DNA from 2 places in the Nonomuraea sp. NPDC050478 genome. Region 2 is predicted to be linked to the other one. Evidence: riboswitches for the same ligand, from Rfam matches in the RefSeq annotation. Region 2 holds a riboswitch; the other holds the start of a gene.

Region 1 (14,080 bases), on a different contig from region 2:
GTGAAGTGGCCTTTCGGGCAGGAGACGCCCTCGATCAGGAACACCGTGCCCCCCAGCGGCGGTCTGGCGCCCTGGTGGTTCCGCGAGGCCTCCTGCCCGGGCAGCGCGGCCCGCAGTTCGTCCGGGTGCTGGAAGCGCTCGTCCGGTGCGCGCCGGGTGGCGCGCACGACCACGTCGAGCAGGGGTGGCTCGATGCCGTCGAAGTTCAGGTGCCCCTGGATGATGCGGTAGAGCACCTTCGGCACGCTCTCGCTGCCCGCGGGGGATCGGCCGGTGGCGGCGAAGCCCAGCACCAGGCCGAGCGAGTAGATGTCCGATCGGATGTCCTGCTTCGCCCCGTGCGCCCCTTCGGGTGACATGTACGACGGGGTGCCCACCAGGATGTCGGGCGAGGTCGTCTCGACGTCGTGGGTCGTCTTCGCGATGCCGATGTCGATGATCACCGGATCGACGCCGTCGATGAGGATGATGTTGGACGGCTTGAGATCCAGCCGGAAGGCTCCTAGCCCGTGCATGTAGGACAGCGCCTCCGCCAGCCGCGCCCCGAGCCCGGCCACCTCCGCCGGCGGTAGCGGCCCTTCCTCGTCCACCTTCTGCTGCAGCGTGGGACCCGTTATCAGCTCCATCACCAGGGCGAGCACCTGATCGTCCGCCACGACGTCCAGCGTGCGCACGATCCCGGGATGGTCGAGCCGCCGGGCCAGCCCGATCTCCCGCTCGAAGCGCCAGCGCAGCTCGTCGCCGACGACGTCGGTCCTGATCAGCTTGACCGCCACGTACTTCTGGTCCGTACGCGACCACGCCTTGTACACCGAGCTCATCCCGCCCTGCCCGATCACCTCGACGAGGTCGTACCGGCCGCCGATCACCCGGATCACGCCCTGGACGGACCTGCCCGCCGCCTCGGGAGGTGAGGGCACCAGCAGCGACACGTCCAGCGAGGCCCGCTCGGACTCGCTGTGCAGGGCCAGGCCGAGCAGCCGCCGCCGGAGTTCGTCGGTCAGCGTGTAGCTGGTGAGCTGGGCGGCCGGCGTGTTGCCGATCAGGGTCGACCCGGCCCCCGCCTGCCGGACGATCTGGATGACCTGCCGCTGGACCAGGTGGTCCAGCAGCTGTTCCAGCTCCGTGTGCGCCACGTGCAGCATCGGGTCGAGCTCGCCGGCGCGCAGGATGTCCTCGATCGAGAACGCCTCGCCGTCGGTCCTGAGCACCCAGTCGAGCACGTAGTAGCCGGCCATCCGCCAGCGATCTTTGTCGATGGGCACGGCGAGCAGCCGCTCCCGCCCGCTGGCCTGGTGATACTCGTGAAGGATGTCCTCCATGCCCGCGTAGAAGTCCACGCGCTCCCGGTCCGCGCCCTCCACCCGCAGGTACGGCTGGTCGCCGTCCCAGCTGACCAGCTCGCTGAACTCCTGCAGCAGCCGCCGGGGCACGCCACGCGCCTTGAACCGGAAATAGCACGTCAGCCGGCGCAGCTCCTCCTCGTCCGGCGTGTCGTCCAGCAGGGCGGTGAGCAGCCGCTCGGGCGCCTCCCACATGCACGGCACGTAGATGCGCCAGGCGAACACGCTCTCGTACACGCTGTTCCCGCGGCTGACGTCGCGGATGGCGTGATCGTGCAGGTCGGGCCCGGCCACGATGAGGAAGTGCACGCCCCGCATGGTCAGCGCGTTCTTCAGCGTGTTGAGCATCAGCTCGAAGGCCCGCAGCCCCTCCGGCGTCCCGGTGAGCTTGTCGGCCTCGTCCAGCACGATCACCAGGTGGACGCGCGGGCGCCTGCGCCACCATCCGCGCGAGGCCGGGACGCCGATCAGGGAGACGACCCGGTTCAGATCATGTTCGACGTCGGTGTCGGAGTAGGTCAGGAACGACGCCTCGGTGGCCATCGACCGGGTCCGCTTGCGCGACACCCCGAGCCCGGGGGCGATGAACCCCAGCGGCCCGGTCGTCTTCTTGGCCGCCTCGCCCATGCCGAGCGTCAGGTTGGCGGCGTTCTCGGTGGCGTCGGACGAGGTCTGCTTGAGCCCGTACGAGGTGCGGATGTGCGCGAGCATGAGCGCCTGCTGCACGGCGGGGGTCAACCGGCTCAGGATGCGGCGATCGGCCAGCTCCTCGTAGGTGCGGCGGACCACGGCGAACAGCAGCCGCTCCGGCGAGATCGGCCGCGCCACGTTGACGGTGATCGGGACGACGATCTCTCCCTGCTCGCCGTCCTTCTCGATCGCGTGCAGCGCCCTGGCCACCACGGTGCTCTTGCCCACCCCGCGGAACCCGGTGAGGAGGAACGTCCCGCCCCTGGATCTGCGTAACCGCTGCCTGAGCTCGTCCACGAACGACTGGTTGCCGAGCATCGGAAAGGCGTCCTCGTCCGCCGGCAGCGGTTCGTGGATGTAGCGGAAGGTCCTGCGCAGCCGTACATCGGACACGTACCAGGTGTACCACCGAGGCGGGAAGGCGTCCTCGGATCCGGGCCCGTCAGTGGCCCCCGCTCGCCAGGTTGAGGCCGACGACGCCGGCGATGATGAGGGTGATCGAGGCGAGCTTCAGGAGGGACACGCTCTCTCCCAGCAGGATCATGCCCAGCGCGGCGGTCCCGACCGCGCCGATGCCTGTCCAGACGGCATAGGCCGTACCGACGTCGAGGGTCTTGAGCGCGAGCGCGAGCAGACCGAAGCTGAGCACGGCGAAGACGACGAAACCGATGCTCGGCAGCAAGTGCGAGAACCCGTTGCTCTGCTTGAGCGCGTAGGCCATGGCGATCTCGAAGAGACCCGCGGCGACCAGCATGATCCAAGCCATGACGGCTCCTTCCATGAAAGGAGCGTCGTCTTTGCAGGCCGGGTACGGCGCGTCTCGTCCGGGCGGACCCATGGTCGGGCTCGCACTTCCGACAACGGCGGCGACCGCGCCCGCATTCCATCGGCCGCGCGTGTCAGGCATGTGGTGGCGCTTCGTGGTGGAATAGGTACGGAGTGTGACGTCGGGTGTGGGGAGGGTGCGATGCGGGACGGTCGTGGGCTCGTGACGCGCCGCTGATGGGGCGCGAGCGGCTGGACCTTCCGCTCACCGCCATGGCCGTGGTCCTCACCATCGGCACCGGAGCGGTCGACGCGGCCAGTTTCATCCGGCTCGGCGGGGTGTTCAGCAGTGTCATGACCGGCAACCTGGTGGTGTCCGGCTACGCGATCGGCACCGCCGACCTCGCGCACCTGCTCACCACCGTCACCGCGGTCATCGGGTACGTGCTGGGGGTCGCCGCCGGCACCGGCGTCGCGGGCCGCGGCGGGATGATCGCCGTGCTCGGTGCGGAGCTGCTCGCGCTGGTGGCGTTCGCGGTGGGCTGGGAGGTGACCGGTGGCCGCCCGTCCGCCGTGGCGCTGCACGTCCTGCTGGTTCTGACGGCGATGGCCATGGGGTTGCAGAGCGCGGCGATGCGCGCCCTGGGCGGCCGCCGGGTGGTGTCGACGACGTACCTGACGGGGACGCTGACCGGCGTCATCGCCGCCCTGCTCACCTCCGGCGGCCTGGCGGGGGCCATGGTGCGTGACATCGCCATCCTGACGGCGGTCGTGGTCGGGGCGGCGGCGGGGACCCTGGTGGTCACGCTGGTCCCCGCCGCGCTGCCGGCCATCCCGCTCGTCACCGTGCTCGCCGCCCTCACGATGGCCGGGCTCACTCGTCCTCGGTGAACACCTGCTCGCGGCGCTTGCGGATCGCCGGGAGGACGGAGAGGGCGAGCGCCGCCACCGACAGGGCCAGGAGCGCCGCGGAGATCGGCCGGGTCAGGAAGACCGACGCGTCGCCGCGGGAGATGATCAGCGCCCGCCGCAGGTTCTCCTCCAGCAGGGGGCCGAGGACGAAGCCGAGCAGCAGCGGGGCCGGCTCGCAGCCGCACTTGATCAGGATGTAGCCCAGGAGCCCGAAGAGCACGATCGCGTAGACGTCGTAGGCGTTGAACCCCAGGGAGTACGTGCCGATCGAGGCGAACAGGATGATCATCGGGAACAGCACCTGGTACGGGATGCGCAGCATGCGCACCCACATGCCGATCAGCGGCAGGTTCAGCAGGACGAGCAGCACGTTGCCGATCCACATCGACGCGATCAGGCCCCAGAACAGCGCGGGCTCGTCGGTGATGACGTTCGGGCCGGGGGTGATGCCGTGCACGATGAACGCGCCGATCATCAGCGCCATCACCGGGTGGGCCGGCAGGCCCAGGGTGAGCAGCGGGATGAACGACGTCTGCGCCGCGGCGTTGTTCGCCGACTCGGGGCCGGCGACGCCCTCGATCGCGCCGTGCCCGAACTCCTGCGGCCGCTTCGAGATCCGCTTCTCGACGGCGTACGAGGTGAACGAGGCCAGCACGTGGCCGCCGCCGGGCAGGACCCCGAGCGCCGCGCCGAGACCGGTGCCGCGCAGGATGGGGGCGACGATGCGGCGCCGGTCCTCGCGGGTCGGCCAGAGGTTCCGCACCTTGTCGACGATCGCCGTGCGCGTCTGCTCGTTCTCCAGGTTGCGCAGGATCTCGGCCACGCCGAACATGCCGACGGCGACCGACACGAAGTCGATCCCGCCGTACAGCTCGCGCTGGTCGAAGGTGAACCGGGGGGTGCCGGTGTAGATGTCCTGGCCGACCGTGCCGAGCAGGACGCCCAGGAAGATCATCGCGAGGGCCTTGAGCGCGGTGCCGCGCGCCAGCGCGATCGACACGATCAGGCCGAACAGCACCAGCGCGAAGTACTCGGCGGGGCCGAACTGCAACGCGACGCGGGCCAGCGGCGGGGCCGCGACGGCCAGCACGACCGTCGCGACCGTGCCCGCGATGAAGGACCCGATCGCCGCGGTGGCCAGGGCGGCGCCGGCCCTGCCCTGGCGGGCCATCTCGTGCCCGTCCAGCGCGGTGACGGCCGCGGACGACTCACCGGGCAGGTTGATCAGGATGGCGGTGGTCGAGCCGCCGTACTGCGCGCCGTAGTAGATGCCGGCCAGCATGATCAGCGCCGTCACCGGCTCGAAGCTGAAGGTGATCGGCAGCAGCATCGCCACCGTCGCCGTCGGCCCGATGCCGGGCAGCACACCGACCATCGTCCCGAGCAGCACTCCCACGAAGCACCAGAGGACGTTCTGGAGCAGGAGAGCGGTCGAGAGGCCGAGCGCGAGGTTTTCGAGTAGGTCCATGCCTCAATCCGGATGCCGCGTCAGAATCCGAGCCACGGGCCCCAGAGCGGGATCCGCAGCTGGAGGCCGACGACGAAGATGAGCGTGCTGGCCACGGTGAGCCCGGCCGCGACGACCACGGCGGTGAGCGGCCGTACGTGCTTGCTGGCCAGCGTGGTGAGCAGGGCGGTGACGGCCGACGTCGGCACGAACCCGAGGCCCCGTACGGTGAATCCGAAGAACATCAGCGCGAGCGTGATGACGGCGACCGCGCGCCAGGGGATCGTGCCGAAGGCGATCATCTCGCCGGCGACCAGCCCCTTGACCACGATCGCCAGGCCCAGGGCGGCCACGAGCGCGCCGACGAGCAGCGGGAAGGCGCCGGGGCCCATCCGCAGCGGGGTGCCCAGCTCGTAGCCGAGCGACCCCACCACGAACGCGCCACCGATCAGGACGAAGATCCCCCCGGCGAGGACGTCGGGGAATGATCGGCGGTGCTCCACGTCAGGAAGCCTTGATCCCGGCGTCGGCGATGACCTTCGCCCAGGTGCCGAGCTGCTCCTGGAGCTTGGTCCGGTGCGCCTCGGGGGTGGCGCTCTCGGCCGGGACCGGCGCGGTGCCGAGCTTGGCCATCTGGTCGACGACCTTCTGGTCGGCCAGCGCCGTCTTCAGCGCCTCGGACAGCTTCTGGACGACGTCCTGCGGGGTGCCCTTCGGTACGTAGAGGCCGTGCCACACGCTGACCTCCAGGCCGGGCAGCCCCGCCTCGGCGGTGGTCGGCAGGTCGGGCAGGCTCTTGACCCGCTCCGGCGTGGTGACCGCGTACGCCTTGACCTCGCCCGCGGAGATCTGGCCGCTGGTGTTGGTCGTCTGGTCGCACATGAAGTCGACCTGGCCGCCGACGAGGTCGGTCAGCGCGGGGCCGGTGCCCTCGTACGGGACCTCCTGCAGCTTGACGCCCGCGGCGGTCTGGAACAGCAGCCCGCACAGGTGGGACGCGGCGCCGATGCCGGCGTTGGCCAGCGTGACCTTGTCGGCGTTCGCCTTCACGTGGGTCACGAGGTCCTGGAGCGTCGCGGGCGCGAAGTCCTTTCGGGCGACGACCGTCATCGGCACCTCGGTGACGAGCCCGACCGTCTCGAAGCTCTCCAGCGGCTGGTAGCCGAGGTTCTGGTAGAGGGCGGGCGCCGTCGACATGCCGATGTGGTGCATGAGCACGGTGTAGCCGTCGGGTTCGGCCCGCGCGACCTCGCCGGCCCCGACCGTGCCGCCCGCGCCCTCGACGTTCTGTACGACGATCTTGGCGCTGAGCTTGGCCGCCATCGGCTCGGCGATCATGCGGGTGACCGTGTCGGTCGGGCCGCCCGCGCTGAACGGCACGACGAAGGTGATGTTCTGCTCCGGGTAGCCCGCGGTGTCGCCGCCGCCGGTGGTGCCCCCGTCGCCCCCGTTGCCCGCACAGGCGGCGGCCAGCGAGACGACGCCGATGACGGCGATCATCCGCGCGGCGGCCCGGTACCTGCTGGTCGTTCTCATGTCGCGGCCTCCTCTTCGGCGCATTCGCGTTCTTGGGTGAGTGCGCGGCCTCAGTCTGGGCTGGTACGGGCGCGGATAGTGTCAGAGGAATCCCAAGGAATGCGCCAGATGTCAGGAAAATCCCAAGAACTGGTTAACAACGGAGTCGGACCGGGCCGTACAATCCGGTATGCGGATCACCATCATCGAGGATGACGACCGCGTGGCCCGGGGTCTGGTGACCGTCCTGGCCCAGGCGGGCTTCGAGGTCCACCGCCTCGCCACCGCCGCGGAGGCCGTGCGCGCGGCCCCGTCCGACGTCGTCCTGGTCGACCTGGGCCTGCCCGACGGCGACGGGCTCGACGTGATCCGCAAGCTGCGCGACCGCCCCGAGACCGCCGTCATCGCCGTCACGGCGCGCTCCGAGGAGCACGAGCGGGTCCGCGGCCTGCGCGCAGGCGCCGACGACTACATCGTCAAGCCGTTCGGCATCCCCGAGCTGCTGGCCCGGATCGACGCCGTGCTGCGGCGCACCCGGGTGGCCCGCGCCCTGAGCGCCCCCGACGAGCCGCTCCTCCTCGGCCCGATGCGCATCGGCGTCGGCACCCGCGAGGTCACCGTCGACGACACGCCCGTGACGCTCACCCGCAAGGAGTTCGAGCTGCTCCTGCTGCTGGCCCGGCGGGCGCCCAACGTCGTCAGCCGCGACGTCATCCTCGACCAGATCTGGGGCGCGACCTGGGAGTCGTCGAGCCGCACCCTCGACACCCACATCGCCGCGCTGCGGCAGAAGATCGGCCCGGCCGTGGTCATCCGCACCATCCACGGGGTCGGCTACAGGCTCCTGGCCGACCGGCCGGAGCCGACCGGCTGACGCGCCGTGCACCGCCGGCTGCTCGTCGTCCTGGTGCCCCTCGCGGTGATGCTCGTCGCCGCGCTCGGGGTTCCCCTCAGCGTCACGGTGGCCGAGCGGGAGGTGCAGGAGACGTACGTCGACCGGCTGAACGACGTCGGCCGGTTCGCGTCGCTGGCCGAGACCGCGCTGTCGACCGGGCGGACCGAGGCGCTCCAGCTTGAGCTGGCCCGCTACCACGAGCTCTACGGCATCCCGGTCGCGGTGATCGACACCTCCGGCACCGTGCTGCTCGGGCCCACGGACGCCTACCGGGAGGCGGCGCGCAGCGAGCCGGGCATGGGCCCGATCGTCACCGCCGCGCTGGCCGGGGCGCGGCCCGAACCGTCCGGTGACTGGGCGCCGTGGGCCGGGTCGGCGCTCGTGGTCGCGGAGCCGGTGGGCCGCGACAGCGAGGTGGTCGGCGCCATCGTGACGATCTCCGACCTGTCGAAGACGCGCGGGCGCATCATGCTGCGCTGGGCCCAGCTCGCCGGGATCGGGCTGCTGCCGTTGGTCGCGCTGATGGCGGTCGCCTGGCCGGTGTCGGCGTGGGTGCTGCGGCCCGTGCGGGAGCTGGACGCGGCGAGCTCGCGGATCTCGCAGGGCGACCTCACCATCCGGGCCGACGCCGAGGCCGGGCCCGCCGAGCTGCGGCGGCTGGCGGAGTCGTTCAACACCATGATGGACGCGGTCGAGAACGCCGTGCAGCGGCAGCGGGCGTTCGTCTCCGACGCCTCCCACCAGCTGCGCAACCCGCTGACCAGCCTCCGGCTCGCCGTGGAGAGCCTCGAACCGCACCTGCGCGCCGCCGGTGACGGGCGGCAGGTGTACGACGTCGCCGTGGACGAGCTGAAGGCCATGCAGCGGCTGCTGAACTCGCTGCAGGCCAGCGCGCGGATGGAGAGCATCCGGACGGCGTCCCCGGTGGACCTCGACGCGGTGCTGGCGACCCGGGTGGAGCGGTGGCGGGCGCTGACGGCGACGGCCGGGCAGACGCTCGCGGTCGACGTGCCGCCGGGGCTGCGGCTGCTGGAGCCGACGGGCGGGCTGGGCAGCATCCTGGACGAGCTCATCAGCAACGCGTTGCGGCTGTCGGACGCCCGGGTGGTGGAGGTCACCGCCCGGGCCGTCCCCGCGGGCGGGGGCGTGGTCACGATCGCGGTGCGCGACGACGGGCAGGGGATCGAGGCGTCCGAGCGGGCCCAGGCGCTGCGGCGGTTCTGGCGGTCGCCGCGTCACCAGAACGTGTCCGGGACCGGCCTGGGCCTGGCGATCTGCGCCGACCTGGTCGGCGCGGCCGGTGGCGAGCTGCGGCTGGAGGACGGCCTGCCGCGCCCGGACGGGTCCGGGCACGGGTTCGCCGCGGTGGTCGCGCTGCCGGTGGCGGACTCGTCCGGAGCCCCGGCCTGAGGCTCACCTCTCGTCCTTGAGCCGCTCGAAGACGAGCTGGGTCCGCCGCACGGCGCGCACCCCGTACACCTCGGAGATCAGCTCGGGGGTGAGGACCTGCTCGGGCGGGCCGCCGGCGACGATGCGACCGGCGTTCATCACGTACAGGCGGTCGCAGAAGGCGGCGGCCTGGTTGAGGTCGTGCAGCACGGCCAGGGTGGCGACGCCGAGCTCGCGCACCAGGTGCAGCAGTTCGAGCTGGTGGCGGATGTCGAGGTGGGAGGTGGGCTCGTCCAGCAGGAGCAGGCGGGTCTGCTGGGCCAGGGCGCGGGCGAGCAGGACGCGCTGTTTCTCGCCGCCGGACAGGGTGGCGAAGATCCGGCCGGCGGCGCCGGTCAGGCCGACGCGGTCCAGCGCCCGCGCGCACAGCTCCTCGTCGGCGCGGGGGTCGGACTTGTACGGGGTGCGGCCCATGGCGACGATCTCGGCCACGGTGAAGTCCAGGTCGGGCGGGGTCTCCTGGGCGACGACGGCGGTGCGCCGGGCGGCCTCGCGGGCGGGCAGCCGGTGCACGTCGTCGCCGTCGACGGCGATGAGCCCGGCCGAGGGGCGCAGCGCCCGGTAGATCGAGCGGAGCAGGGTGGACTTGCCGCAGCCGTTCGGCCCGACGAGGCCGACGAACTCGCCGTCGTCCACCAGCAGGTCGGCCTCGCGCACGATCGGGGTGCCGTCGAGCGCGACGGACACGCCGCGCAGGTCGAGCCTCACTGGACGCTCACCGCCCGGTCCACCGAGCGGCGGCGCAGCAGCCACAGGAAGAACGGCACGCCGAACAGCGCGGTGACGATGCTGAGCGCCAGTTCCTGAGGGGCGTTGACGGTGCGCGCGGCGATGTCCACGAGCTGCAGGAACACGGCTCCGAGCAGGGCGGTCACGGGCAGCACCCGGCGGTGGTCGGCGCCGACGAGCAGCCGGGCGGCGTGCGGCACGATCAGGCCGACGAACGCGATCGCGCCGCTGGTGGCCACCATCACCCCGACCAGCAGCGAGGTCAGCACGAACAGGCTCAGCCGGAACCGGTTCACGTTCACGCCGAGCGAGACGGCCGTCTCCTCCCCGGCGGCCAGCGCGTTCAGCGGCCGGTGCTGCAGCAGCAGGTACGCCACCCCGGCGGCCAGGACGACCGCCGGCAGGGGCAGCACGTGCCAGCGGGCGCCGCCGAGGCTGCCCATCAGCCAGAACAGCACCTGCTGAGCGGCCCGCCCGCTCTGCGCCAGTTGCAGGACGAAGCTGTAGGCGGCCTGGAACAGGTACGCCAGCGCCACCCCGGACAGCACCAGCCGCGACGGCGTGAGCCGTCCGGACCGCTGAGCCATCAGGTACACCAGCACGAGCGCGAGCAGCGAGCCGGCGAAGGCGGCGGCCGACAGCGACAGCCCGCCCAGCGCGGAGGCGCCCAGGATCAGCACGAGCACCGCCCCGAACGAGGCGCCGGAGGAGACCCCGAGCAGGAACGGGTCGGCCAGCGGGTTGCGCACCAGCGCCTGCAGCACCGCCCCGACCACCGACAGCCCGGCCCCGACGAGCAGGGCCAGCAGCGCGCGCGGCAGCCGGAACTCCCACACGATCTGCTCCTGCACCGGGGCCCAGGTCTGCGGGACCACGCCCGGGATGACACGGTCGGCGACGATGCCCCAGGCCTGGGGCAGGGCGACGGGCACCGCGCCGATGCTGACCGCCAGCCAGGTCGAGGCGACCACGGCGGCGATCAGCGCGGCGACGAGCAGGAGGAACCGGCTCACTCGGCGGCTTCGCGGGACGGGCACGGTCTTCGCCGGGCTCTGCCGGGTGGTGCTGGTCACTGGGTGAAGGCGTCCGGGTGCAGGAACCTGGCGATGTCGGTGACGGCCAGGAGGTTGCGGTAGCCGGGATGCTGGGCCGTGACGGGCACGGCGAGGTAGCGCTGCTCCTTGGCGGCCGGGCTGTTCTTGACGATGGCGAAGGTCTCGGCGGCCTTGGCGGGCGAGCTGGGCATGTCCTCGCCGCGCAGCGTGGAGTAGTCGCTGATCAGGACGGCCTCGGGCTGGGAGGCGCTGACCTGTTCGGCGCTGACCTCGGTGTAGTCGCCCTTGACGTCCGCCAGGACGTTCTCGCCGCCGGCCAGGGTGATCATCTGGTGGGTGATGCCGGAGCCGCCGTAGGCGTTGACCGGGCCCTTGCCGCCGTCGGTGGCCAGGACCTTGACCGGGGTGCGGCCTTCGACGCGCTTCTTGACGTCGTCCAGCTGGGCCTGCAGCTCGCTGATCAGCTTATCGGCGCGGTCGGAGACGCCGAAGATCTTGCCGAGGTTGCGCAGGTCGTCGAAGGTGTCGTCGAGGGTGAACTGCAGCACCTCCTCGGGGCTGCACCAGCCGCCCAGGATGTAGACGGGGCTGCCGGCCGCGTCCAGCTCCTCCACGGTGGCGTAACCACCGGCGGCGTCGAAGCTGGCCATCTGGTTGTCCACGATGAAGTCGGCGCCCTGGGAGAGCATGATCTCCTTCTGCGGCATCATGATCGTGTCGGAGATCTCCGGGATCTTGTCGTACTGCTCCTTGTGGCCGGGCAGGAACGGGCTCTCGGAGAAGTTGGTCCGCCCGGTGATCCGGTCGCCCAGGCCGAGGGCGAACAGGGTCTCCAGCGAGGGGTGGTAGCCGGTCACGACCTTGGCCGGCGGCCGGTCGAAGGTGAGGGTGCGCCCGCAGTTCTCGACCGTGACGGGGAAGCCGGTTTGCGGCGCCGCCTGCTGGGTGGGCTCCTGGGCGGTGGGTGCTTGCGAGCAGGCGGTCAGCGTCAGGGCCGCCGCCAGGACGAGCAGCTTCTTCATGGAGCCTGACTTCGGGGTGGTACGGGGCGGGCGGCTCATGTGGTGGAGCTCCGGTGGTGAGAGGATCGGGCAATTGCGATACGAAACACCTCATTCTGCATATAAGTCGCAATTGCAAGCAAGTCGCATGAAACTGAGGCGGCGCCCGCCCGGCCCCGCGGACCAAGCTCAGACCGGGCGGGCGTCGCCGGCCTGGGTCAGACGCCGCGGGCGGCGTCGTAGCGGGAGATCACATCGTTCCAGTTGATCAGGTCCCACAGCTTCTCGACGTAGTCCGGGCGTACGTTGCGATACTGCAGGTAGTACGCGTGCTCCCAGGCGTCGAACACCAGCAGCGGGGTGGTGTTCATGCCGACGTTGCCGTGGTGGTCGTACACCTGCTCGACGACCAGGCGGCGGCCCAGCGGCTCCCATGCCAGCACGCCCCAGCCGGAACCCTGCACGGTGGCGGTGGCGGTGGTGAGCTGCTTCCTGAAGGCGTCGAAGGAGCCGAAGTGCTCGTCGATCGCCGCACCGAGGTCGCCGTCGGGGCGGTCGCCGCCGTCGGGGGACAGGTTCTCCCAGAAGATCGTGTGCAGCACGTGGCCCGACAGGTTGAACGCGAACGTCTTCTCCAGCCCGACCAGGCCGCCGAACTCGCCCTTGTCCCGTGCCTCGGCCAGCTTCTCCAAGGTGTCGTTGGCGCCCTTGACGTAGGCGGCATGGTGCTTGGCGTGGTGCAGCTCAAGGATCTCGCCGGTGATAGCGGGCTCCAGGGCCGCGTAGTCGTACGGCATGTCCGGCAGGGTGTAGTCACCCATGAGCTATCTCTCCTCGTAATTGCAAATGACTTGCAACAACGATAGCCCTGCAACTGACTCATGTCTCGTGCGGCGTGCCGGTCAGTGCTTGCGGTCGCGGAACCAGGCGGCGGCGCCCGGGTGGAGCGGGATCGACGCGGTCGAGATGCCGGTGCGCACGTTGATGTGCCAGGCCTCGGGAATGGCCTCGGTGTCGCCGCGGCCGGCGGAGGAGATCGTGCCGGTGTGGGTGAAGATCGTGTCGGTGATGGCGTACACCAGGTCGGCCGGCAGATCGTTCCGTACGAGAAGCACGTTGGGCACGGCGAAGGTGCGGGTGGCCGGGACGCCGGCGTAGGCGGTCGCGGGGATCATGGCCGGCGCGTAGGGGCCGGGGAACGCCGTGAAGAGCGCACCCGCCTGCGCGTCCAGCGGGATCAGGCGGATGGGGTGGCGCTGCGCCAGCTCCGTGATGGCCGGGGTCGGGACGCCGGTCAGGGAGAACATCGCGTCGATCACGCCTTCGCGCAGCGCCGCCGCCGACTCGGCCTGGCTGAGATACCGGCTGTCGGTGTCGACCGGGCCGAGCTCCAGCACCCGCAGCGAGGTGAACTCGGTGCCCGAGTCGCGGGCGCCGAGCGAGATGCGCTTGCCCTCCAGGTCGCCGAACTCCTCGATCGCCGAACCGGCCATGACCACGAGATGCAGGTGGCTGTCGTAGAGCCGGCAGATCGCCGAGAGCTCCTCGGGCGCGCTGCCGTCGGTCAGGATCAGCGCGTCCAGGCTCGTCAGCCCGAGGTGCACCGCGCCGGCCCTGAGCATCCGGATGTTGTCGGTGGACGCCCCGCTCGGCACGGTGCGCACCGTGACGCCCGGCACCTGCTCGGAGATGTGCGCCGCCATCGAGCCGCCGATGCGCCGGTAGACCGCCCCCGCCGGCCCGGTGGCCAGCCGGAGGTCGATCTCGCCGACCTCGCGCTGCCGCGAGCAACCGGCGATCAGCCCACCGGCGGCCAGGAGCACCGCCCGCCTGCTGGGGTTCAGCATGCCGCGATGATACGGGCCCGGCGATCAGCGGCGGACGCGGCGGGTCAGCGCCAGCCCGCCGAGCACGACGGAGCACAGGCCCACCACCACGGCGACATAGCCGCCGACGATGCCGTAACCGGTGCCGGGACCGCCCTCGGCGGCGGCCACCACCAGCCCGCCGACGGCCGCGCCCGCCAGCCCCGCCACCAGGGCCACGACGGCTCCCCTTCTGCCGGTGCCGGCGCCGATGCGACCGGTGGCGCGGGCCACGGCCAGCCCGCCGACCACCGTGCCCGCCAGGCCCAGCAGCGCGCCCACCGCGGACCAGAGCCGCCCGGACGTCATGGCGTAGGCGTCGACGGGGTCCACGACTCCGAGCAGGGTGAAGGTGACGGACATGAGACTCTCCTCCTGGGACTGGACGTGTCCCGATGGTGTCCTCCGGACCCG
Region 2 (14,080 bases):
TGCCGCCGGCTCCGTGGAGCAGCAGCAGCGGCGGGCCGTCGCCGCCGTGGTCGCAGACGGCGATCGGGATGTCGCCGTCAAGGATGGTCTCCATGCGCCCCTCCGGGGTCGAGTCGTTCGCGGACCGAGCGCGTGGCGACACCCCCGTCCGGGTGCTGCTGGAGCTTCCCGCGCCGCACCAGGTCGTGGACGCCCTGGCGGGTGATGCCGAGCATCGCCCCGGCGACCGCGTACGGGACGCGGTCGGCGGAGGGATGGCCGACGCGCCGGGCGATCGCCCGGCCCAGAGGGGTGCGCCACCACTCGAGCGGCGGGTCGAAGGCGGCGTCGCCGGGGTAGAGGACCGCGATCAGCCGCGCGCCGGTGTGGACGGCGCGCGGCCGGTCGGGCCCGAGCAGGTCGGCCGCCCAGGTGGCGGCGTCGTGCCGCGCCTTCGCGCGCAGCTCTTCCAGGGCCCCCGACGCGCCGTCGCCGAGCAGGATCTCCAGCGGGTCGAGCAGTCTGCTGCCGACCAGCCGGAGGATGTCCTGTTCGAGCGCGCCTTGCTCGTCGTGGGTCACGCCGCCTCCCGCCACTACTTGACGTACCATAGCAAGTACTTTACGCCTGACGTCAAGTAATGGGGGTGTGCCAGTCCCCGACACCACCCGGCACCGGCGCCCCCGGATCGTACGGCTCACGCGTGAACACGAACGTGTTCAGATCCAGATGATCCGGCCCCACCCGCAACGTCTCGCCCGCGTAGTAACCGTCCAGCCCCAGCCACGTGCCGTCGTCCTGCGGCACGAACCGCGACGCCCGCCCGCCACCGGACACCGGCCCCAGCGCCAGCCCCCGATCGGGCAGCAGCCGCAGCGTGTACGGCGCCGGACCCCAGTGCCACAACCCGGTCAGCGCCAGCAGATCCGGGTCGGCGGCACCCGGCACCCACTCCCGCGGCATCCGCGGCTCATGCTCCTCCAGGATGTCGAGCAGATCGAACAGCAACGTCCGCCCCACCCCCGACGTGGCGTTGGCCAGGAACAGCACCCCCGTCGCGGCGGCCGGATCGGCCCACACCGTCGCCAGGAACCCCGGCATCGACCCGGTGTGCCCGGCCAACCGGCGCCCGGCATGCCGCGTCAGCTGCAGCCCCAGCCCGTAACCGCCGGTCCAGGCGTCACCGTCGTCGACCGTCGCCGGCTCCCGCATCTCCGCCAGCGTGCCCTCCGCCAGCACCCCGCCGGTGTCACCGGCCACGAACGCCGCCCACCGCGCCAGATCACCGGCCGTCGACCACAGCTGCCCCGCCGGCCCCATCGCCCCATGATCATGCTCCGGCTCGGCCAGCAGCACGTCGGCGTACGGATGGACGGCGTAACCGACGGCGTGCGGCGGCCGCGGCCGCGGCGTCGTGTCACCCATGCCGAGCGGCTCCAGCACCTCCTCCCGCACCGCCTCCAGCCACGGCACCCCCCGCAACCGGGCGACCAGCTCGCCGAGCAGCCCGTAACCGAGATTGGAGTAGTGGTAGCGCCGCCCCGGCCGATGCTTGACATGCGCCGGCCCGAGCCTGCCCAGCAGCTCACCCGCCTCCACGCCCGGCGTGCGCTCCCACCAGTCGGTCGGCGGCTCGGCCGTCAGCCCGCCCGTGTGCGACAGCAGCTGCGCGACCGTGGCCTCCCCGGCCCGCACCCCCGGCAGATGCTTGCCGACCGGATCGGCCAGATCGAGCAGGCCCTCGTCACGCATCCGCATGACGACGACCGCCACCATGCTCTTGGTGATCGACCCCAGCCGGTACTGCGTGCCCGGCGTCGGCTCGCCTCCCGGCGGACCGGCCGTCCGGCCGCGACCGCCCTGCCAGGCCACCTGCCCCTCACGCACCACCGCCGCCATGATCGAGGGGATCCGCGACTCGCTCTGTTCGACGGCCAGGCGGCGCATCAGCGCGCGGGCCGTCACCTGTCCCACCTGAGTCATGAACAGCAAGCCTAGGGGGTCAGCGCGGCTCGGCGGCGTCGAAGGCGTCCAGGATCAGCGCGCTGGCGTCCAGCCCCCGCGCCGTGGCGCCCAGCCGCGGCACCTCGATGGGCCCCGGCCAGGTGTGACCGCCGCCGCCGACCGTGTACAACCGGACGTCCGCCCCCGCCGCGCACCCGTCCCACGCACGCAGCTCGACCGACCGTACGGGAGAGCTCACCCGCGGCTCCGGGCAGCCGAGCGCCGCCGCCCACCCCTCGGCGCTCCGGCGCACCGGCGGCAGCTTCACCATGTCGGCCAGCTTGCGCAGGTCACCGGTGGCGTCCCGCAGCGGATGCCCGCCCCCGTACGGGACGGTCCGGTCGGCGGTGCCGTGGAAGGACACCAGCGTCACCGGCGGCGGCTCCGGGCACGGCCGCACCAGGCTCAGCCCGGCCACCGCCGCCACCCCGGCCAGCCGCCCATCCATCGAGCACGCCAGCGCCGCCGCCATCCCGCCCCCGTACGACAGCCCGGCCGCGAACTGGCGCCGCCGGTCCACGCACAACTCCTGCTCCAGCCGGTCCAGCAGCGCCCCCAGGAACCCGGTGTCGTCGGGCCCGAACCCGTTCGGCAGCGTCCAGGCGAGCCTGCCCTTGGCCACCTGCGGGGTGGCCACGACGTAGCCGCGCTCGGCGCCCACCCGCGGCAGCCGGCTGTAGGCGGCCTGCTCACGCGCGTTGGAACCCAGCCCGTGCAGGTTCAGCAGCACCGGGTGCGGGCCGTCCCCCTCGGGCAGCGCCAGCAGGAACACCCGCTCCAGCCCGCCGAACTCGATCGTGTGCCGCCCCTCCGCGAGCCGCGGCCCGCCCGCGCAACCGTCCGGCGGGGGAGCGACGGTGGGGACGGCGGTGGGCACGGCCGACGGCCGCTCCGGCGACTGGCCGGAACAGCCGGCGGCCGTCACCACCACCAGCATCGCCGTCAGCAGCGCCACGCCGACGCCCCGCCCTCCGCCCATGGCACCTCCCGCCCTCCCCAGGCAGTCCGCGGGAGATCCCGTCAGGACACCAGCCTCAGCCCCACCACACCCGCGACGATCAGCATCAGGCACACCAGCCGGGCGGCCGTGACCGCCTCACCGAGGAACACCATCCCGTACACCGCGGTGCAGACCGCGCCGATCCCCACCCACACCGCGTAACCCGTGCCAACCGGGATCGTCCGCAACGCGTACCCCAGCCCCGCCATGCTGACCGCCAGCGCCGCCACGAACAGCAGCGTGGGACGCAACCGCGACAACCCCTGCGACGAAGCCAGAGCCGCCGCCCACACCGCTTCCAGCACCCCGGACACGACCAGCACGATCCACGCCACGACACGCACCTCCGCAGGAGAACAGACCACGGTCCACGTCGTCTTGTCATGCCGGGTACGACGCGCTCGTCCGGGGCGTGACCCGCAGCGGGCAGCCACCCGCCACGCTACCAGCCACCCCCCGCCACGCCGGGGGAGGTGTCGCGGCGGTGAAGATCTGTCCTAGTCTCCTCCGTGTGGGCAGGCCTGAAGGAAGCCGGGACGGCGGCTCCAAAGACGTCGGCACCAACCTGAACGCCGTGCTCGAACGCATCACCTACGCCGACGAGGACAGCGGCTACACCATCGCGCGCGTCGCCACCGGCCGCTCCGCCACCGAACTGCTCACCGTCGTCGGCCCCCTGCTCGGCGCCCAGGTGGGGGAGTCGCTCCGGCTGACCGGCCGCTGGACCTCCCACCCCCGCTACGGCCGCCAGTTCGAGGTCTGGTCCTACACCACCGTCCTGCCCGCCACCGTCCAGGGCATCCGCCGCTACCTCGGCTCCGGCCTCATCAAAGGCATCGGCCCCAAAATGGCCGAACGGATCGTCGACCACTTCGGCACCGCCACCCTCGACGTCATCGAGAAGGAACCCGCCCGCCTGACCGAAGTGCCCGGCCTCGGCCCCAAACGCACCCGCATGATCGCCGACGCCTGGGAAGAACAGAAGATCATCAAAGAGGTGATGGTGTTCCTCCAGGGCGTCGGCGTGTCCACCTCCATCGCCGTGCGCATCTTCAAGCAGTACGGCGAACGCAGCGTCGAAGTCGTGCGCACCGAACCGTACCGGCTGGCCGACGACGTGTGGGGGATCGGCTTCAAGACTGCCGACACCATCGCCCAGGCCGTCGGCATCCCGCACGACAGCCCCGAACGCGTCAAGGCCGGACTGCGCTACACCCTGTCCCAGGCCGCCGACGACGGCCACTGCTACCTGCCCGCCCCCAACCTGACCGCCGACGCCGTCAAGATCCTCGACGTGCCCGCCCCGCTCACCGCCACCTGCCTGGAAGAGCTGGCCGCCGCCGAAGGCGTCGTCCGCGAGCAGGTGCCCGCCGGCGACAACGACGTCCCCGCCGTCTACCTGCCGCCCTTCCACCGGGCCGAGCAGTCGCTGGCCGGCTCCCTGCTCACCCTCCTGCACCACGGCCACGACCGGCTCAAGGCGTTCGCCGACGTCGACTGGGCCAAGGCCGAGACCTGGCTGCGCGAACGCACCGGCGCCGACCTCGCCGGCGAGCAGCGCCAGGCCGTCCGCCTGGCCCTCACCCACAAGGTCGCCGTGCTGACCGGCGGCCCCGGCTGCGGCAAGAGCTTCACCGTCCGCTCCATCGTCACCCTGGCCCGCGCCAAACGCGCCAAGGTCATCCTCGCCGCCCCCACCGGCCGCGCCGCCAAACGCCTGTCCGAGCTCACCGGCCACGAGGCCACCACCGTCCACCGGCTGCTGCAGCTGCGCCCCGGCGGCGACGCCGCCTACGACCGCGACAACCCCCTGGACGCCGACCTCGTCGTCGTCGACGAAGCCTCCATGCTGGACGTGCTGCTCGCCAACCGCCTCGTCAAGGCCGTCGCCCCCGGCGCCCACCTGCTGTTCGTCGGCGACGTCGACCAGCTGCCGTCCGTCGGCGCCGGCGAGGTCCTCAAAGACCTGCTCGCCGCCGCCGACATCCCCCGCGTACGGCTCACCCAGGTGTTCCGGCAGGCCGCCGAGTCCGGCGTCGTCGTCAACGCCCACCGCGTCAACTCCGGCCTGCAGCCCCAGCTCGCCGGCCTCGACGACTTCTTCCTCTTCCCCTGCGAGGAACCCGACGACATCGCCGCCCTGACCGTCGACGTGGCCGCCCGCCGCATCCCGCGCCGCTTCGGCCTCGACCCCCGCCGCGACATCCAGGTCCTGGCCCCGATGCACCGCGGCGCGGCCGGCGCCGGCGCACTCAACGCCGCCCTGCAGGAAGCCCTCACCCCCGCCCGCGACGGCGCCCCCGAACGCCGCCACGGCGGCCGCGTCTTCCGCGTCGGCGACAAGGTCACCCAGCTGCGCAACAACTACGACAAGGGCGCCGCCGGCGTGTTCAACGGCACCGTCGGCGTCGTCGCCGACATCAGCCCCGACGACCACGCTCTCACCGTCCTGACCGACGAGGACGAACGCGTCGACTACGCCTTCGACGAACTCGACGAGCTCGCCCACGCCTACGCCGTGTCCATCCACCGCTCCCAGGGCAGCGAATACCCCGCCGTGGTCATCCCGCTGGCCACCAGCGCCTGGATGATGCTGCAGCGCAACCTCCTCTACACCGCCATCACCCGCGCCAAGAAGCTCGTCGTCATCGTCGGCTCCCGCCGCGCCCTGGCCCAGGCCGTCCGCACCCGCGGCGCCGGCCGCCGCCACACCGGCCTCACCCACCGCCTCACCCGCCGCGACTGACCCCGTACGGCCCGGCCGCGAGTTTTTCCCTCCACCCGGCGGCGCGCTGACCAGCGACTCACCGCCAGAAGTGATCGAAATGTGACTGAACTCTCCGAAACCAACGCTCGTCTTACATGCAGGAGCATTAAGGTCTTTTAGTGCAGTGCATGTAAGTGGGGAGAGGTTCACTTGACCATCACAACACCCTGGAGGAAGACCGCCACAGGGGTCGCCCTGCTCGCCGCCGCGACCCTGACCGCCTCCTGCTCCGCCGCCGGCGGCACCACCCCGGCAGCCTCCGAGGCCACCACCTCCGCCACCCCCGAACCCCCCACCATCACCATCACCCCCGCCCAGGGCAGCACCAAGGTCAACCCCGGCAAACGCATCGTCGTCACCGCCGAAGGCGGCACCCTCGACGACGTCACCGTCCAAACCGGCGGCCAGCAGCTCGAAGGCACCTTCAACACCGACCGCACCAAATGGGTCTCCAAAACCGCGCTCAAGCCGGCCACCGACTACAACGTCGCCGCCACCGCCGGCGCGGCCACCGCCGCCAGCGCCTTCACCACCCGCAAACCCGACCGCGTCCTGCAAATCACCGACGTCACCCCCAACATCAAGGGCGAAACCGTCGGCATCGGCATGCCGATCATGGTCAGGTTCAACCAGCCCGTCGCCAACAAGGCCGCCGTCGAACGCGCCCTGACGGTCGAAGCCGAAAAACCCGTCGACGGCGCCTGGCGATGGATCGACGACTCCTACGCCATCTACCGCCCCGCCAAATACTGGGCCCCCAACCAGACCGTCAGCTTCAACGCCGCCCTCGACGGCGTCAAGGCCGGCAAAGACCTGTGGGGCATGAAGAACTACGACTACGCCATCGACATCGGCGACAAGGTCATCAGCAAGGTCGACGCCGCCAAGCACATGATGTACGTCTACCGCAACGGCAAACGCGTCCAGACCATGGCCATCAGCGCCGGCAAGGCCACCACCCGCGAATACACCACCACCAGCGGCGTCCACCTCACCATGGAACGCGTCAACCCCGTCCGCATGATCTCCCCAGGACGCAAGAAGGGCGACCCCGGCTACTACGACGTCATGGTCGACCACGCCGTCCGCATCTCCAACAGCGGCGAATACGTCCACGCCAAGAACAACGTCTGGGCCCAGGGCCGCCAGAACGTCAGCCACGGCTGCATCAACGCCCGCCCCGACCAGGCCAAGTGGTACTACGACAACTTCCAGCGCGGCGACATCGTCGAGATCAAGGGCACCGACCGCGAACTCGAATGGAACAACGGCTGGGGCTTCTGGCAGATGTCCTTCAAACAGTGGAAGCAAGGCAGCGCACTCAAGAACCAGACCTGAGCCCGGCCTGACACCCCCCGCACGACCCCACGCGCGGGGGAGCGGTCACACCAGCGCCAACTGCCCGAACCACGGATCACGCGGCTCCGGCTCACCCGGCCCGCACCGCATCCCGTACACCCGGCACAACTGCGCGATCTGCCCCAGAATCCGCTCCTCATAAGCGGGGGAGGGCAACCCGTCACGCCCGTACAACTCCTCATAACGCGCCACCAGCCCAGGATGCGCCTGCTCCAGCCACGCCCCGAACCACGACCGCGTCCCCGCCGGCAGCCGCAACACCACCGGCTCCACCGACCGCACCCCCGCCTGCCCGATCCGCCGCACCGTCGCCGCCAGCTGATCAGAACCATCACTCAGCAACGGCAGCACCGGCCCCATCAGCACCCGGCAATCCACCCCCGCCTCCACCAGCGACGCCACCAGCTCCAACCGCGCCTGCGCCCCCACCGCACCCGGCTCCACCGCCCGCCGGATCCGCTCGTCGACGAACGCGATCGACACCGCCACCCGCACCCCGCACTCCGCCAGCAACGCCGCATCCCGCAACACCAGCGGACTGCGCGTATAAACCGTCGCCGGCACCCCCGCCTCCGCCAGCGCCGTCACCACCCCCGGCATCAACCGGTACGTCTCCTCCGCCGGCTGATAACAGTCACCACTCACCCCCACCGCCAGCGGCTCACCACCCCACCGCGCCAGCTCCGCCCGCAACCGCGCCACCACATTCGGCTTCACCACGACCCGCGAGTCGAAATCACGCCCCGCGTCCAGCCCCAGCCGCCGATGCCCCCCACGCGCACCACAACCCAGGCACGCGTGAACACACCCCCGATACGGCGACACCGCCCACCGCTGCGCGATCCCCGCCGTCCGCGCCACCCGCTCGATCACCACACGCGCCTGCAGCTCGTAGAAACCGTCACGCACCACGGCACGCCGCTCGATCAGCGGCCGCTCATCGGCCGCCTCCACCAGAGGCTGCGCGTCCCAACCCACCGACCAAGTGGAACACGCATTCGACACCCTTTTCAACCCGGCCCACCACCCCACCCGGACGCACACCCCCCATACGCTGGGACACCCGCACCGCCTCCCGGGGAGAAACACCATGGCCTGGCTCCTGCTCGCCCTCGCCATCATCTGCGAGGTCACCGCCACCACCGCACTCAAACTCAGCAACGGCTTCACCAACCCCGGCTGGACCGTCACCACCGCCCTCGGCTACATCGCCTCCTTCGCCCTCCTGGCCCAAGCACTCAAACTCCACCTCGAGATGGGCACCGCCTACGCCGTCTGGGCCGGAGCCGGCACCGCCGCCATCGCCCTCATCGGCGCCGCCTTCATGGGCGAAACCCTCACCCTGCACAAAATCGGCGGCATCCTCCTCATCATCACCGGCGTCGTCATCCTCAACCTCGCCGGCACCCACTGAAACCCCCCTAAAATGCCTTCGTGCTCAAACCCCAATACCCCATCACCACCCCCCGCCTCACCCTCCGCCCCTTCACCCCCGACGACCTCGACGCCCTCCACGCCTACGAATCCCGCCCCGACGTCACCCGCTACCTCTACTGGCACCCCCGCGACCGCGACGCCACCCGCACCTTCCTCGACAAAAAAACCACCCGCACCGCACTCCTCGACGAAGGCGACGCCATCGACCTCGCCATCACCCACGACGGAACCCTGATCGGCAACTGCCTGCTCATCTGGACCAGCAAAGCCCACCGCCAAGGCGAAATCGGCTACGTCCTGCACCCCGACCACCACGGCCACGGCTACGCCACCGAAGCCGCCCGCGAAATGCTCCGCCTCGGCTTCGACGGCCTCCACCTCCACCGCATCACCGGCCGCCTCGACGCCCGCAACACCGCCAGCGCCCGCGTACTCGAAAAACTCGGCATGCGCCGCGAAGCCCACCTCATCGACAACGAACACGTCAAAGGCGAATGGTCCTCAGAACTCATCTACGCCATGGTCGACCACGAATGGACCCCATGATCCACCACCTCGCCCTCGCCACCGACTGGACCCACGCCCAGAACACAGGGGAGTACCGCATCTCCACCCTCGGCCGCACCCTCGACCAAGAAGGCTTCATCCACTGCAGCCGCGACCACGACCAACTCCGCACCGTCCACGCCACCTACTACAGCCACGTGACCGAACCCCTGCTCATCCTCGACATCGACCCCACCGGACTCGACATCCGCCACGAGAACGGCTACCCCCACCTGTACGGACCGCTCCCCACCACCGCCGTCACCCGCACCCGCCCCTACCACCCCTGACCCCGCACACACGAAAACGGCGAGCCCACCATCCTCAGCGGCACACCCGCCTCAGACCATGGACCCGCCGTACACAACACCCCGCCACCGGCACACCCCCGCACACCGGCAACCGGAACAATCAGCGCGGAACCCGCACCCCCGGCCCCACCACAGCCGCCTGCGGCCGCCGCACCGGAAGCTCCCCACCAGGCCCCGCGACCGGCTGAGACACCCCCTGCCCCATCGACGGCACCATGGACTGAGGCAACGCCTGAGGCGCCTGAGGCGCGCGCTGCCGCACCTGCTCCACATGCGCGGCACGCCGATCGGCACACCCACCCGGGCAGTAACCGTTCGTCAGGATCAACCGCCCACGCAGCGGCGTATACGCCTCGCGCCCGTCAGCGGGAAGAACCCCCTGACACACCGGACATAACACGGACTCGTTCCCCACGTGCTGCTCCTCTCGCGGCGCGATAGCAGAAGACCACCCTAAAGGCCACCCCTGCCCGAGGGCGAGGAATCAACGACAAGTCATGTCACCTGTCAACCACACACCGCATCCAGCCCGCACCCGCCGCCCACCGGGGGAGAGGTCCCAACCTGAACCCGCCACACCCCGCCACCAGCGACAACACCGGCACCACAAGATCACATCACACATCGATAACGCCCGACAGCCACAACGACGTCACTCACCGTCACGTAACGCATGTCACAACATATAAATCCCGCACCACCGAAACCACCCAATCTGACTAACCGCCAACAGGGCACCACTCAGCCACTACTTGACATAATGTCCATTATCAAGCAACCACAAGAGCGCCCGAGATACCATCCCAGCCATGCCCACCACCGAGTTACTGATCATCGCCACAACCCTCGCCATCCTCGCCGCCGGCGCCACCATCCTCATCAAAAACAGAAACACCCGCGGCCGCACCACACCAGCGCCGTCACACGTCCAGCTCACACGAGACCAGCTCGACACCCAGCTCCACACCCTCATCCAGCAGAACAAGATGATCCACGCCATCAAACTCCTGCGCGAACAGACCGGCATGGGCCTGCGAGAAGCCAAGGACGCCGTCGACGGCCTCGCCGCGGGCCGCCCCATCAGCCACCCCGCCTACACCGCCCTCACCGGTACACCCGCCCAGCCCGACCTCGCCACCCGGGCCCGCCACCTCAAAGAAGCCGGCCACACCGAACAGGCCATCCTCCTCGTACGCGCAGAAACCGGCATGAACGAGGAAGACGCCGCCACCTTCGTCGGCACGCTCTGACTCCCGCGAGGCGATCTCTTTACGTACGATCGACTCATGGCCGTATCCACCGGGGGTCTGATCGCGCTGACCTTCGTCGTCACCGTCGCGATCATCTACCTGATCATCCTGGCCGTCCGCCTGACCAAGGCGCCCCGCAACCGTCCCTCCCCCCGGCAGGACATCATCGACCAGGCCCGCGAGCTGAAGGCGATGGGTCAGATCCAGGAGGCGGTCTTCCTCGTACGCGGCGAGACCGGCATGAGTCACCGGGCCGCCACTCGCCTCGTCAACCGCCTCTAACCCGGACAAACCACCCGATACCAAACAGAAGCTGAATTCTGTTTGGTATCGGATCGGAACCGGTCAACGCGGAAAAAAGGTCGCGGCTACGCGCGCTCCACCCTGCGCAGCCCATGCCCGGGCGTCCACCACTCGACGACGAGCACCGTCGCCTTGTCGTCGAGATGCGTGTGCACGACCTCGGCGATGTCGGCACGGAAACGATCACCGTCCGCTCCTCCCCCGCCGGCGAGCGCCCGCCCGGCGATCTTCGCCTCGCCGGGCCACTGCGCCTCGGAGCCCTCGACCGGGTCGACGGTGGCGCTGTGCAGGGCGAAGCGCGGGTCGCGGCGCAGGTCGGCGCCCTTGCGGGCGTTGGGCATGGAGCCGAAGACGAGTTCGCCGTCCTCGAAGGCGGCCTCGATGCCGGAGATGCGGGGTGATCCGTCGGTGCGCAGGGTGGCGATGGTCTTGTGTCTGTGGGCGTCGAACAGCGCTCGTACGCGCCGGGCGAATGCGGGCTCTGCTTGTTCGACCTCGTGCCACGCCGTCATGGGCCCATGGTGGCACGGTCGTGTGGGGGTGGCTCCACTCCCCCGGATGTGGCGGGTTTTGCTGGGATCTGTCATCGACGTTTGCGTGGACGTGTCAGCATGCTTGCCTGTACGGGCCGGGCGGGGCTGTGCGCGTCCCTTCCGGCGGCACGTCCCACCGGTGAGGATGATCTTCCTGTGCGTATCCTGCTTGTCTGTTCCTCCTTCGACGGTCTGGTGCAGCGTGTCTGGCTGGCGTTGCGCCGGGCCGGGCACGAGGTCAGCGTGGAGCTGGCGCTGTCGGAGCGGTTGGTGATGGAGGCGGTCCGGCTGGCGAAGCCGGATCTGGTGATCTGCCCGTCGGCGGCGGGGCGGGCGCCGGCGCCGTTGTGGGAGGGGGCGCGGACGGTGGTGATCCGTCCGGGGCCGCCGGGTGATCGGGGTCCTTTTCCGCTGGAGCGGGCGATCGCGGGCGGGGTGGGTGAGTGGGGTGTGACGGCGTTGCAGGCCGGGCGGGAGATGGAGGGGGCGCCGGTGTGGGGGCATCGGATGTTCGCGATGCCTGCTGAGCCGCCGCGCAGGTCGGCGTTGTATCGGGGGCCGGTGGCGGAGGCGGCGGCGGAGCTGGTGCTGGAGGTGGCGGACAGGGCTGCCGATCCGGGGTTCGTGCCGGAGCCGCCGGTGCCGGGCGGGCCGGTGGTGCGGGTGCGGGAGCCGGGTGGGGTGTTGTCGTGGGAGGCGCCGACGGAGGAGGTGGTGCGGCGGGTGCGGGCGGCTGATGGGGAGCCGGGGGTGGTGGCGGAGTTGTGCGGGCTGGCGGTGCGGGTGTTCGACGTGTATCGGGGGCCGGTGTTGGGGGGTGCGCCGGGTGTGGTGGCGGGGCGGCGGGAGGGTGCGGTGCTGGTGCACACCGGTGACGGGACGGTGTGGGTGGGCCAGTTGCGGGCCGGGGAGGGGGGTGCGGTGACGTTGCCGGCGGTGTCGGTGCTGGGTGGGCGGTTGGACGGGGTGCGGGAGCGGCCGGGCTTCAGCGAGATCACCTATGACCGGGGTGATGGTGTGGGTGTGGTGGGGTTCGATTTCTATGAGGGGGCGATGTCGGCGGGTCAGTGCCGGCGGCTGGTGGCGGCGTTGCGGTATGCGGCGGCGCAGGATACGCGGGTGCTGGTGGTGCGGGGTGGTGAGGTGTTCTCCCGGGGTGTGCATCTGGAGGTGATCGAGGCGGCGCGGTATCCGGAGCTGGAGGCGTGGATGAACGTGACCGCGTTCGGTCTGCTGTGCCGGGAGCTGGTGGCGTGTACGGGGCAGCTGGTGGTGACGTCGGTGGGTGGTGACGCGTGGGCGGGCGGGGTGATGCTGGCGCTGGGCGGTGATCGGGTGATGGTGCGTTCGGGTGTGGTGCTGAATCCGCATTTTCGGACGTTGGGGTTGTCGGGGGGCGGGTTGTGGGCGTACGTGCTGCCGCGCCGGGTGGGGGCGCGGCAGGCGCGGCGGCTGGCCTGGCGGGCGTTGCCGGTGGGCGCGCAGGAGGCGGTGGAGCTGGGGCTGGCGGATCGGGTGGTGCCGGGGTCGCGGCCGGAGTTCGAGGGGGCGGTGCTGGAGTACGCTGACAGGCTCGCTTCCAGCCCGCGTTATGAGCGGTTGCTGGCGGCCAAGCGGGAGGCGCGGGAGGCCGATGAGCGGCGTAAGCCGTTGGAGGCTTATCGTGCGGAGGAGCTGGCGGAGCTGAGTCGTGACGTGTTCGGTGACCGTCGCGGGTTCGGGGAGGCCCGGAGGGCGTTGGTGCACGGGCGGCGGCCCGCGTGCACGCCGGCGCGTCTGGCCCTGCATAGGCGGGGGTCCGGCGCGTCGCCGGCACCTGACGCGGAGGCATCTCATATGTGAGATAGGTTGAGGTGTTGTGGGAGATGACTACCTTGTACGGATCGGTCGGCTGATCCGGGACGCGCGGCAGCACCGCGGATGGACGCAGCTCCAGCTGGCGGATGCGCTGGCGACCAGCCAGAGCGCTATCAACCGGATCGAGCGCGGCAACCAGAACATCAGCCTTGAGATGATCGCCCGGATCGGTGAGGCGCTCGACAGTGAGATCGTCTCTCTCGGTTACGCGGGGCCGATGCACCTGCGGGTCGTGGGCGGGCGGCGCCTGTCGGGCAGTATCGAGGTGAAGACGTCGAAGAACGCGTGTGTGGCGTTGCTGTGCGCGTCGTTGCTGAACTCCGGGCGGACGATCCTGCGCAAGGTGGCGCGGATCGAGGAGGTGTACCGGATCCTGGAGGTGCTGGCGTCGATCGGGGTGCGGGCGCGGTGGATCAACGAGGGCAACGATCTGGAGATCGTGCCGCCGGCCCGGCTGGAGCTGGAGTCGATGGACACCGAGGCGGCGCGGCGTACGCGGAGCGTCATCATGTTCCTGGGTCCGCTGATGCACCGCACGGACGTGTTCCGGATCCCGTACGCGGGGGGTTGTGATCTGGGCACGCGTACGGTGCAGCCGCACATGTCGGCGCTGCAGCATTTCGGGCTGCACATCACCGCGACCGGTGGGTTCTATCACGCCGAGGTGGAGCGGGGGGTGTCGCCGAAGCGGGCGATCGTGCTGACGGAGCGCGGTGACACGGTGACGGAGAACG

Evidence for each region. A riboswitch is a leader RNA that binds a small molecule or an ion and turns the genes downstream of it on or off. The one in region 2 is predicted to bind guanidine.
Region 1: linked by a shared signal. The riboswitch ahead of ACIBF7_RS39885 (multidrug efflux SMR transporter) and the one ahead of ACIBF7_RS33615 (multidrug efflux SMR transporter) in region 2 are both predicted to bind guanidine.

Annotation. Positions count from the first base shown of each region.
Region 1 is NZ_JBITHT010000010.1:159,102-173,181, forward strand. Features, by position in the region: gene ACIBF7_RS39880 (protein kinase) at 1-2,426, opposite strand, end outside; gene ACIBF7_RS39885 (multidrug efflux SMR transporter) at 2,476-2,799, opposite strand; guanidine-III (ykkC-III) riboswitch at 2,819-2,884, opposite strand; gene ACIBF7_RS39890 (DUF1275 family protein) at 3,036-3,689, shown strand; gene ACIBF7_RS39895 (tripartite tricarboxylate transporter permease) at 3,673-5,178, opposite strand; gene ACIBF7_RS39900 (tripartite tricarboxylate transporter TctB family protein) at 5,199-5,660, opposite strand; gene ACIBF7_RS39905 (tripartite tricarboxylate transporter substrate-binding protein) at 5,662-6,693, opposite strand; gene ACIBF7_RS39910 (response regulator transcription factor) at 6,863-7,546, shown strand; gene ACIBF7_RS39915 (ATP-binding protein) at 7,553-8,977, shown strand; gene ACIBF7_RS39920 (ABC transporter ATP-binding protein) at 8,981-9,724, opposite strand; gene ACIBF7_RS39925 (FecCD family ABC transporter permease) at 9,721-10,758, opposite strand; gene ACIBF7_RS39930 (ABC transporter substrate-binding protein) at 10,815-11,822, opposite strand; gene ACIBF7_RS39935 (superoxide dismutase) at 12,020-12,622, opposite strand; gene ACIBF7_RS39940 (TAXI family TRAP transporter solute-binding subunit) at 12,704-13,648, opposite strand; gene ACIBF7_RS39945 (DUF6223 family protein) at 13,673-14,029, opposite strand.
Region 2 is NZ_JBITHT010000007.1:149,574-163,653, forward strand. Features, by position in the region: gene ACIBF7_RS33595 (alpha/beta fold hydrolase) at 1-94, opposite strand, end outside; gene ACIBF7_RS33600 (hypothetical protein) at 78-560, opposite strand; gene ACIBF7_RS33605 (serine hydrolase domain-containing protein) at 613-1,962, opposite strand; gene ACIBF7_RS33610 (alpha/beta hydrolase family esterase) at 1,982-2,962, opposite strand; gene ACIBF7_RS33615 (multidrug efflux SMR transporter) at 3,004-3,318, opposite strand; guanidine-III (ykkC-III) riboswitch at 3,351-3,416, opposite strand; gene ACIBF7_RS33620 (ATP-dependent RecD-like DNA helicase) at 3,495-5,729, shown strand; gene ACIBF7_RS33625 (Ig-like domain-containing protein) at 5,901-7,088, shown strand; gene ACIBF7_RS33630 (radical SAM protein) at 7,134-8,087, opposite strand; gene ACIBF7_RS33635 (multidrug efflux SMR transporter) at 8,200-8,523, shown strand; gene ACIBF7_RS33640 (GNAT family N-acetyltransferase) at 8,544-9,092, shown strand; gene ACIBF7_RS33645 (DUF952 domain-containing protein) at 9,080-9,382, shown strand; gene ACIBF7_RS33650 (ribosomal protein L7/L12) at 10,213-10,653, shown strand; gene ACIBF7_RS33655 (hypothetical protein) at 10,690-10,935, shown strand; gene ACIBF7_RS33660 (pyridoxamine 5'-phosphate oxidase family protein) at 11,022-11,468, opposite strand; gene ACIBF7_RS33665 (enoyl-CoA hydratase-related protein) at 11,646-13,331, shown strand; gene ACIBF7_RS33670 (UDP-N-acetylglucosamine 1-carboxyvinyltransferase) at 13,348-14,080, shown strand, end outside.